Regions from separate parts of the Microbispora sp. H10670 genome, predicted to be linked through region 3. Evidence: predicted binding sites of a transcription regulator. Region 3 holds the regulator's gene; each other region holds the start of a gene.
The links. The regulator HrcA, encoded in region 3, represses chaperone genes, less so after heat shock. The targets are predictions, from matches to a motif close to TTGGCACTCTCNNNNNGAGAGTGCCAA.
Positions count from the first base shown of each region.

Region 1: a site for HrcA is predicted at 1,697-1,723, ahead of groES (co-chaperone GroES). Genes of this name have one in related genera too.
Region 2: a site for HrcA is predicted at 1,734-1,760, ahead of groL (chaperonin GroEL). Genes of this name have one in related genera too.

Region 1 is NZ_JABBWW010000004.1:180,576-183,848, forward strand. Features, by position in the region: gene groL (chaperonin GroEL) at 1-1,223, opposite strand, end outside; gene groES (co-chaperone GroES) at 1,296-1,610, opposite strand; gene HHX33_RS08140 (NAD-dependent epimerase/dehydratase family protein) at 1,892-2,734, opposite strand; gene HHX33_RS08145 (MarR family winged helix-turn-helix transcriptional regulator) at 2,871-3,273, shown strand, end outside.
Region 2 is NZ_JABBWW010000041.1:22,614-25,886, forward strand. Features, by position in the region: gene thrC (threonine synthase) at 1-805, shown strand, start outside; gene HHX33_RS32720 (MoaD/ThiS family protein) at 851-1,126, shown strand; gene HHX33_RS32725 (cold-shock protein) at 1,383-1,583, shown strand; gene groL (chaperonin GroEL) at 1,868-3,273, shown strand, end outside.
Region 3 is NZ_JABBWW010000007.1:91,113-94,385, reverse strand. Features, by position in the region: gene hemW (radical SAM family heme chaperone HemW) at 1-423, shown strand, start outside; gene HHX33_RS12630 (DUF3097 domain-containing protein) at 437-1,252, opposite strand; gene hrcA (heat-inducible transcriptional repressor HrcA) at 1,429-2,442, shown strand; gene dnaJ (molecular chaperone DnaJ) at 2,443-3,273, shown strand, end outside.

The sequences.
Region 1 (3,273 bases), on a different contig from region 3:
CCCTCCTCGATCGCGGCGCGGGTCGCGGAGATCGCGTCCTCAAGGCGGTGCTTCTTCTCCTTCAGCTCCACCTCGGTCGCGGCGCCGACACGCAGCACGCAGACACCGCCGGCGAGCTTGGCGAGGCGCTCCTGGAGCTTCTCGCGGTCCCAGTCGGAGTCGGACTGCTCGATCGCGATCTTGATCTCGCGGATGCGGTCCTCGATCGCCTGGGCGTCACCGGCACCGTCGACGACCGTGGTGGTGTCCTTGTTGACCACGACGCGGCGGGCCGTGCCGAGGACCTCCAGGCCCACGTGCTCCAGCTTCAGGCCGATCTCCTCGCTGACGACCTGGCCGCCCGTGAGGGTGGCGATGTCCTGCAGCATTGCCTTGCGGCGGTCGCCGAAGCCCGGAGCCTTGACGGCGACGGAGGTGAAGGTGCCGCGGATCTTGTTGGTCACCAGGACGGCCAGGGCCTCGCCCTCGACGTCCTCGGCGATGACCAGAAGCTGCCGCTTGGTCTGGGCGACCTTCTCCAGCAGCGGGAGGAAGTCCGCGATGGAGGAGATCTTGCCCTGGTGGATCAGGACGTACGGCTCCTCGAGCACCGACTCCATGCGCTCGGGGTCGGTGACCATGTAGTGCGACAGGTAGCCCTTGTCGAACTGGAGGCCCTCGGTGAACTCCAGCTCCAGGCCCATCGCGTTGGACTCCTCGACGGTGATGACACCGTCCTTGCCCACCTTGTCGAAGGCCTCGGCGATCAGGCCGCCGATCTTCGCGTCCTGCGCGGAGATCGTAGCGACATTGGCGATCTCCTTCTTGTCCTCGACGTGGCGGGCGCTGCCGAGCAGCCGCTCGCTGACGGCCTGCGCGGCCTTGTCGATGCCGCGCTTGAGCGACAGCGGCTGCGCGCCGGCCGCCACGTTGCGCAGGCCCTCGCGGACCATTGCCTGGGCCAGGACGGTCGCGGTGGTGGTGCCGTCACCCGCGATGTCGTTGGTCTTGGTCGCCACCTCCTTGGCGAGCTGGGCGCCCAGGTTCTCGTACGGCTTCTCCAGCTCGACCTCGCGAGCGATGGTGACACCGTCGTTCGTGATCGTCGGGGCACCGAACTTCTTGTCGATGACGACGTTGCGGCCGCGCGGGCCGAGGGTCACCTTGACGGCGTCGGCGAGAGCGTTCACACCACGCTCGAGAGCGCGCCGCGCGTCCTCTTCGAACTCCAGGATCTTCGGCATTCAGGTCTCCTTGTGAGCACGTCGGAGCCCCGGGTACGTGGACCCGGGGCTCCTCATGGCTTGCGCGGCCTACTACTTCTCGATGATGGCGAGCACGTCGCGAGCCGAGAGCACCAGGTACTCCTCGCCGCCGTACTTGACCTCGGTGCCGCCGTACTTGCTGTAGAGGACGACGTCGCCCTCCTTGACGTCGAGCGGAATGCGCTTCTCGCCGTCCTCGTCCCAGTTGCCCGGGCCCACGGCGAGCACGCGGCCCTCCTGCGGCTTCTCCTTGGCGGTGTCCGGGATGACCAGGCCGGAGGCGGTGGTCTGCTCGGCCTCAAGCGGCTGGACCACGATGCGGTCGCCGAGCGGCTTAACGGGAACCTTGGTGGCGGTCGTCACGATCGGACCTCCCCTTCAGATTGCGATGAATGAGCTGAAGAGGCGACCAGCGGCCTGCCGTCGCGGGTGTCAGACCTGTCTCGTCGCTGTTGGCACTCTCAATGGCAGAGTGCCAACACGAAACAGTATGCAAGTGGCGCGTGACAGTCAACACGAACCCGCCCCGCAGGTCAGACCCACCTCCCGGCAACGCGTCCGAGAGCTCCCGTTCAGCCCTCCGCCGCCTGCGCGTCACCACCGCGACCCCCGGCGCCCCACGGCGGCGACTCCGGCCCGCGGGCCGGTCAGGCGCGGGTGGCGTACGAACCGGAGCGGACCTCGTCGACGAGGCCGGGCCTGCTGGGGCTCCAGCCGAGGTCCTTCCTCGCGAGGTCGCCGCTCACCACCTGGCTCAGGGCGAGGCCCTCGGCGAACGGGCGGCCGAGCACCTCGCTCGCCTCGTCGATCGGCCACGGCACGGCCTTCCCGCTGCGGCCGGCGGCCGCGGCGGCGTCGGCGACGCTCACCGCCTCCTCGGCGACCGCGTGGAAGAGGCTGCCCGGCGCGGCCTTCTCGATCGCGAGCACGATCAGGTCCGCCAGGTCGTCCACGTGTACGGTCGACCAGGTCGGCGCCGGGCCGCCCGCGTGGACGTACCTGCCGTCCTCCCCGCCGGGGGCGGCGAGCAGGGCGGGGATTCCCGCGCCCCGGCCGTAGACGACGCCGGGCCGGACGACGACTCCGCCCCCGTCAAGCACGAGCCTCTCCACCCGCGGCCGGTAGCCGGACAGGGCGATCGGGTCGACCGGGGCGTTCTCGTCCGCCGCCTCGGTGGTGGCGCCGAGCACCCACACGCCGCTGATGTAGACCAGTCGCGCGCCGCCGCCGGCCAGCGCCTCGATCGCGGCGACGTCCACCGCCTCGTCCCCGACGGGGTTCGCGGCGTGGACGACGACGTCGATGTCGGAGGTCACCGCCTTCGCGAGCGTCTCGGGCTCATGGAGGTCGCCGTGGCGCACCTCGCCGGGCAGGGCGGCCTCGCGCGGCTTCGGCCGGACCAGCGCCACCACGTCGTGCCCGTGCTCGGAGAGCCGCTCCGCGAGCGCCGACCCGATGTACCCCGTCGCGCCGAGAAGCAGAACCTTCATCGTTTCACCTCTAAAATTTCGATGTCTGACTTTTCGATTCGGAGGCTAGCTTAGGAGGGGTCGACATTTCAACGTCGAAGTAAGCGTTACGATGAGACGAGGAGGAGCGGCGGGTGGACCTTCGGCCGCGCGCATCATGGACGACAACCTCATGAACGGCACCACCGGGAACGGCACCGGGAACGGCACAGTAGACGACGCCGTGAACGACGCCGTCGACCAGATCCTCAGCGGCTGGGCCCGGGTGCGTCCGGACGTGGACTGTTCGGCGATGGGCGTCGCCGGGCGGATCTCCCGGGCGTCCCGCCTGTTGGAGAAGGGCGTCAAGGAGCACTTCGCCCGGTACGACCTGGAGCCGTGGGAGTTCGACGTGCTCGCCACCCTTTTCCGCGCCAACTTCGAGCACCGGCTCTGCATGGGCGACCTCGCCGCCGCCGCGATGGTGAGCTCGGCGGCCCTCACCAACCGGGTGGACCGCCTCACCGCCAAGGGGCTGGTGCACCGGGAGGTCTCGCCGTCGAACCGCCGCATGGTCCTGA
Region 2 (3,273 bases), on a different contig from region 3:
CGCCGCCCGGGCCGGGCTGGACTCCTGCGTGTTCATCCCCGCCGACCTGGAGCCGGCCAAGGTCACCATGGCCGCGGTGTACGGCGGCCGCCTGGTCGCCATCGACGGCACCTACGACGAGGTGAACCGCTTCTGCTCCGAGCTCATCGGTGACGAGCTGGGCGAGAAGTGGGGATTCGTCAACGTCAACCTCCGGCCCTACTACGCCGAGGGTTCCAAGACGCTGGCGTACGAGATCGCCGAGCAGCTCGGCTGGCGGCTGCCCGAGCAGATCGTCGTCCCGGTGGCCTCCGGCTCGCAGCTCACGAAGATCGACAAGGGCTTCCGCGAGCTGATCAAGCTCGGCCTGGTCGAGGAGCGGCCGTACCGGATCTTCGGCGCGCAGGCCGAGGGCTGCTCGCCGGTCTCCCGCGCGTTCAAGGCCGGGCAGGACGTCGTGCAGCCGGTCAAGCCGGACACCATCGCCAAGTCGCTGGCCATCGGCAACCCGGCGGACGGGCCGTACGTGCTCGACATCGCCCGCCGTACGGGCGGCGCGGTGGAGGACGTGAACGACGGCGAGGTGGTCGAGGCGATCCGCCTGCTGGCCCGGACCGAGGGCATCTTCGCCGAGACCGCGGGCGGCGTCACGGTCGGCGTGCTGCGCAAGCTCGTGCGCGAGGGCCGCCTCGACCCCGAGGCCGAAACCGTGGTGCTGAACACCGGCGACGGTCTCAAGACACTTGACGCGGTGGCCGAGCAGGCCCGTCCGTCCGCGGTCATCCGTCCCTCCCTCGACGCCTTCCGTGCGGCATTCGCCAACTGAAAGCGTTATCACAGGCCCATCGGCAGCAACGAAAGCGAGTGAACAATGAGCGTTTCCGTGCGGATTCCGACGATTCTGCGGACGTACACCAACGGCGTCGCGGAGGTAAGCGGGGAGGGGGGAACGCTCCGCGAGGTCCTGCAGAAGCTGGATGCGGACTATCCGGGCATCGGAGGTCGAATCCTGGATGAGACGGGCAAGATCCGGCGTTTTGTCAACGTCTATGTCGGAGAAGAGGACGTCCGTTTCGCCGATGGGCTGGACACCGCCACGCCGGACGGGGTACAGATTTCGGTCATCCCCGCCGTCGCCGGGGGCTGAGCCGCGACACCGCCGCCGGGCACCTGACATGCACTTCTCTCGCCGGGGAAGTGAGATGTCGCCACAGCGAATGGTGAAGCTCTCAACCTTTCGGTAGAAAAGTGAATAATCGTCTGTACCGCTTTGAGCGAACGCGCCGTAGTAGTTTGCGGATTGACTCTGTTGTTCTACGCCTTGACACGGGTATGGTCGAAGACGATCGACAAAACCGGGGGCTTCTTGGGTGTGGTCCCCAGCCCAGCAAGAGGAGTCGGAAGTGGCGCAGGGCACCGTCAAATGGTTTAACGCGGACAAGGGCTACGGCTTCATCGCGGTAGACGGTGGGAAGGACGTGTTCGTCCATTACTCGGCAATCATGATGGACGGCTACAAGGCCCTCGAGCAGGGTCAGCGGGTTGAGTTCGACATCACGCAGGGGCAGAAGGGCCCGCAGGCGGAGGCCGTACGGGCCGTCTGATCCCGTCAAGCGACCATTGGAGGCCCGGTCCGCGTTCCGCGGGCCGGGCCTTCGGCTCGTCCGGGCTCGTCCGGGTGTTCGGGAACCTCGTCCAAGCTGGTCAGAGTGGCTTCCGCTTGCACTCTCGGGGGTAGAGTGCTAAATACTTGTTTGGCACTCTGAGGTCGAGAGTGACAACAACCGGGATCGGGGCGATGGGGCTCGCGCAGGGATAGCGGGTCCACGCCGTCGCGGGCGTCGGCTCGGTCCGTTGAAGACACCCTGCTACTGGGAGGTCTAGCCTAATGGCAGCCAAGATGATCGCGTTTGACGAGGACGCCCGGCGCGGTCTCGAGCGCGGTATGAACCAGCTCGCCGACGCCGTGAAGGTGACCCTCGGCCCCAAGGGCCGCAACGTCGTGCTGGAGAAGAAGTGGGGCGCCCCCACGATCACCAACGACGGTGTCTCCATCGCCAAGGAGATCGAGCTCGAGGACCCGTGGGAGAAGATCGGCGCCGAGCTGGTCAAGGAAGTCGCGAAGAAGACCGACGACGTCGCCGGTGACGGCACGACGACGGCCACCGTGCTCGCCCAGGCGCTGGTCCGCGAGGGTCTGCGCAACGTCGCCGCCGGCGCCAACCCGATGTCGCTGAAGAAGGGCATCGAGGCCGCCGTCGAGCGCGTCAGCGAGGAGCTGTCGAAGCTCGCCAAGGACGTGGAGACCAAGGAGCAGATCGCCTCCACGGCCTCCATCTCCGCCGCCGACCCGGAGATCGGCGCGCTCATCGCCGAGGCGATGGACAAGGTGGGCAAGGAAGGCGTCATCACCGTCGAGGAGAGCAACACCTTCGGTCTGGAGCTGGAGCTCACCGAGGGCATGCGCTTCGACAAGGGCTACGTGTCCGGCTACTTCGTGACCGACCCCGAGCGCATGGAGGCGGTCTTCGAGGACGCCTACATCCTCATCGCCAACCAGAAGATCTCGGCGAACAAGGACCTGCTCCCGCTGCTCGACAAGGTCGTGCAGTCCGGCAAGCCGCTGGTCCTCCTCGCCGAGGACGTCGAGGGCGAGGCCCTGGCGACCCTGGTGGTCAACAAGATCCGTGGCCTGTTCAAGTCCGTGGCCGTCAAGGCCCCCGGCTTCGGCGACCGCCGCAAGGCCATGCTGCAGGACATCGCGATCCTGACCGGCGGCCAGGTCATCTCCGAGGAGGTCGGTCTCAAGCTGGAGAACGCCACCCTCGACCTGCTCGGCCGCGCCCGCAAGATCGTCGTCACCAAGGACGAGACCACGATCGTCGACGGCGCCGGTGACGCCGAGCAGATCTCCGGCCGCGTGAACGAGATCCGCGCCGAGATCGACCGCACCGACTCCGACTACGACCGCGAGAAGCTCCAGGAGCGTCTCGCCAAGCTGGCCGGCGGCGTCGCCGTCATCAAGGCCGGCGCGGCGACCGAGGTCGAGCTCAAGGAGCGCAAGCACCGCATCGAGGACGCCGTCCGCAACGCCAAGGCCGCGGTCGAGGAGGGCATCGTCCCCGGCGGTGGCGTGGCCCTGCTGCAGGCTGGCGCCAACGCGTTCGACAAGCTGGAGGTCAACGGCGACGAGGCGACCGGCGCGGCGATCGTCCGCAAGGCGCTCGAGGAGCCGCTGAAGCAGATCGCCGTCAACGCCGGCCTCGAGGGCGGCGTCGTGGTGGAGAAGGTCCG
Region 3 (3,273 bases):
TGGTACGAGATCTCCAACTGGGCGGCGGGGGACGAGGCCCGCTGCCGCCACAACCTGCTCTACTGGACCGGCGGCGACTGGTGGGGGGTGGGCCCGGGGGCGCACAGCCACGTCGGCGGCACCCGCTGGTGGAACGTCAAGCACCCCGCCGCGTACGCCGCCCGCCTGGCGGACGGGACCTCGCCGGCGCACGCCCGGGAGGTGCTGACGGCGGAGGACAGGGCCGTCGAGCGCGTCATGCTGGAGCTGCGCCTCGCCTCGGGCTTCCCGCTCGCCGACCTCGCCCCCGAGGCGCGTACGGCCTGCGCGCGGGCGCTGGGGGACGGGCTGCTGGAGACCGAGGCGTTCAAGGCGGGCCGGGCCGTCCTCACGCTGCGCGGCCGGCTCCTCGCCGACGCCGTCGTACGCGACCTGACCCCTTGATCCGTCTGACCCCTCAATCCGACTGATCAGGGGCTGTGACGAAGTCGATGAGCTCCTCGACGCGGCCGAGCAGTTCGGGCTCCAGGTCGGCGTAGGTCGTGACCCGGCCGAGGATGTGCCGCCACGCCTCCTGGGGGTCCATCCGCCAGCCCAGCGCGGCGATCACGCCCTCCTTCCAGGGCACGCCGCGCGGCACGTCCGGCCACGCCTGGATGCCGAGCGCCCGGGGCTTGACCGCCTGCCAGATGTCCACGAAGGGGTGCCCCACGACGAGCACGTCCGCGCCGGAGACCCGGGCGGCGATGCGGCTCTCCTTGGAGCCGGGCACCAGGTGGTCGACGAGCACGCCCAGCCGCCTGCCCGGCTCCGGGCCGAACTCCCCGACGATCGCGGGCAGGTCGTCGACGCCCTCCAGGAACTCGACGACGACCCCCTCGACACGCAGGTCGTGTCCCCAGATCTTCTCGACCAGCGCGGCGTCGTGGACGCCCTCGACGTAGATGCGGCTCTCCTTGGCGACCTGGGCGCGCAGCCCTTCGACCGCGATCGACCCGGAGGCGCTCCGCAACGGGCCGGACGGCCGGGCCTGGGGACGGACCAGCGTCACCGGCCTGCCGTCGAGGAGGAACCCGGCGGGGGTCAGCGGGAACACCCGCCGCCGCCCGAAGCGGTCCTCCAGCGTCACGGCCTCCCTGTCGCAGTCCACCACCGCGCCGCAGAAACGGCCCTCGGCGTCCTCGACCACGAGGTCGGGCTCGGCCGGGATCTCGGGGATCTGCCCCCGCCGTGGCCGCCGCCAGTCTCCGGAAAGCACGTCCCGCCCGTACATGCGGGGAACGCTAGCAAATCCCGGGCCGCCGGCCCGCCGGTTGCGCCCGGATTCACGGCGTGTTGCCCCTGATCGTCTGCTCGTTATCGCACGCTGAGCGGTGGTAGCCGTACACTTGGCACTCGGGAACACAGAGTGCCAGGGTCGGTGTTTCCAGGGCACAGGGAGGTGACACATTGCTCGACGACCGCAAGCTCGCCGTCCTGCGCGCCATCGTCGAGGACTACGTGTCCACCAACGAGCCGGTGGGGTCCAAGGCCCTGGCGGACAGGCACAACCTCGGCGTCTCCCCGGCGACCATCCGCAACGACATGGCGGCGCTGGAGGAGCAGGGCTACATCACGCAGCCGCACACCAGCGCCGGGCGGGTCCCGACCGACAAGGGATACCGCCTGTTCGTGGACCGGCTGTCGCAGATCAAGCCGTTGTCGGGGGCGGAGCGCAGGGCCATCGAGACGTTCCTCGCCGGGGCGGTCGACCTCGACGAGATCGTCATGCGCACGGTACGGCTGCTCGCGCAGCTCACCCGGCAGGTGGCCGTCGTGCAGTATCCCTCGCTCACCAGGTCGTCGGTCCGCCACGTGGAGATCGTTCCGCTGGCGGAGCGCCGGGTCATGCTGGTGCTGATCACGAACACCGGGCGGGTCGAGCAGCGGGTGGTCGATCTGCCCGAGGCGCTCGCCGAGGACCGGATCGCGAACCTGCGCTCCGTGCTGAACGGCTGCCTCGACGGGTGCTGGCTCTCTCAGGTGCCCGAGACCGTGGCCGGCATCCCCGAACGGCTGCCGCCGGAGGAGAGGCCGGTGGTGGCGACCATCATGTCCGTGCTCCTGGAGACGCTCGTCGAGCGGCACGAGGAGAAGATCGTCTTCGGCGGTACGGCCAATCTGGCGGGCGCCGACTTCAGCGTCGGCCTGCGTGACGTGCTTGAGGCGCTGGAGGAGCAGGTCGTGCTCATGCGCCTGCTGGGCGAGACCGGCGGGCTGTCCGAACTCACCGTCAGAATCGGATCCGAGAATCCCTACAGCGGGCTGCGCGGCACCTCTATCGTGGCCGCCGGATACGGTTCGGGCGACAAGGAACTGGCCCGGCTTGGAGTGCTGGGCCCGACACGAATGGACTATCCGGTGACGATGGGTGCGGTGCGCGCTGTGGCGCGGTACGTGGGCCAGATCCTGGCGGGGTCATAAGTGTCCAACGACTACTACGCGACCCTTGGCGTCCGGCGCGACGCCAGCCAGGAAGAGATCAAGAAGGCGTATCGCCGTCTCGCCCGTGAGCTGCATCCGGACGTCAACCCCGATCCGGAGACCCAGGAGCGGTTCAAGGAGATCAACCAGGCGTACGAGGTGCTGTCCGACGCGGGCAAGCGCCGCATGTACGACATGGGCGCCGATCCGTTCGCGAGTGGCGGCGGACCGGCCGGGGCGGGCGGCTTCGGCGGGGGCTTCCCGTTCAGCGACATCATGGACGCCTTCTTCGGTTCCGCCGGCGCCGCGAGGGGTCCCCGCTCGCGTGCCCGCCGAGGCCGCAACGCCACCATCCGGGTCGAACTGGACCTGGCGGAGTCCGCCTTCGGCACCACCCGAGAGATCGTGGTCGACACGGCCGTGGTCTGCGACGTCTGCCAGGGCTCCGGGGCGGCGTCCGGCACCCACCCCGACACGTGCGACATGTGTCACGGGCGGGGCGAGGTCTCCCAGGTCACCCGCTCGTTCCTGGGCCAGGTCATGACGTCGCGCCCCTGCCCCCAGTGCGGCGGGTACGGCAGCGTCATCCGGCACCCCTGCATGGAGTGCTCGGGCGAGGGACGGGTCAGAACCCGGCGCACGATCAAGGTGCGGATCCCGGCCGGCGTCGAGGACGGCACGCACATCCAGCTCGCGGGCGAGGGCGAGGTCGGGCCGGGCGGAGGCCCTCCGGGCGACCTGTTCCTGGAGATCGTCGAGCGGCCGCACCAGATCTTCGAACGCCGGGGCGACGACCTGCACTGCACCGTCCAGATCCCGATGACCGCCGCC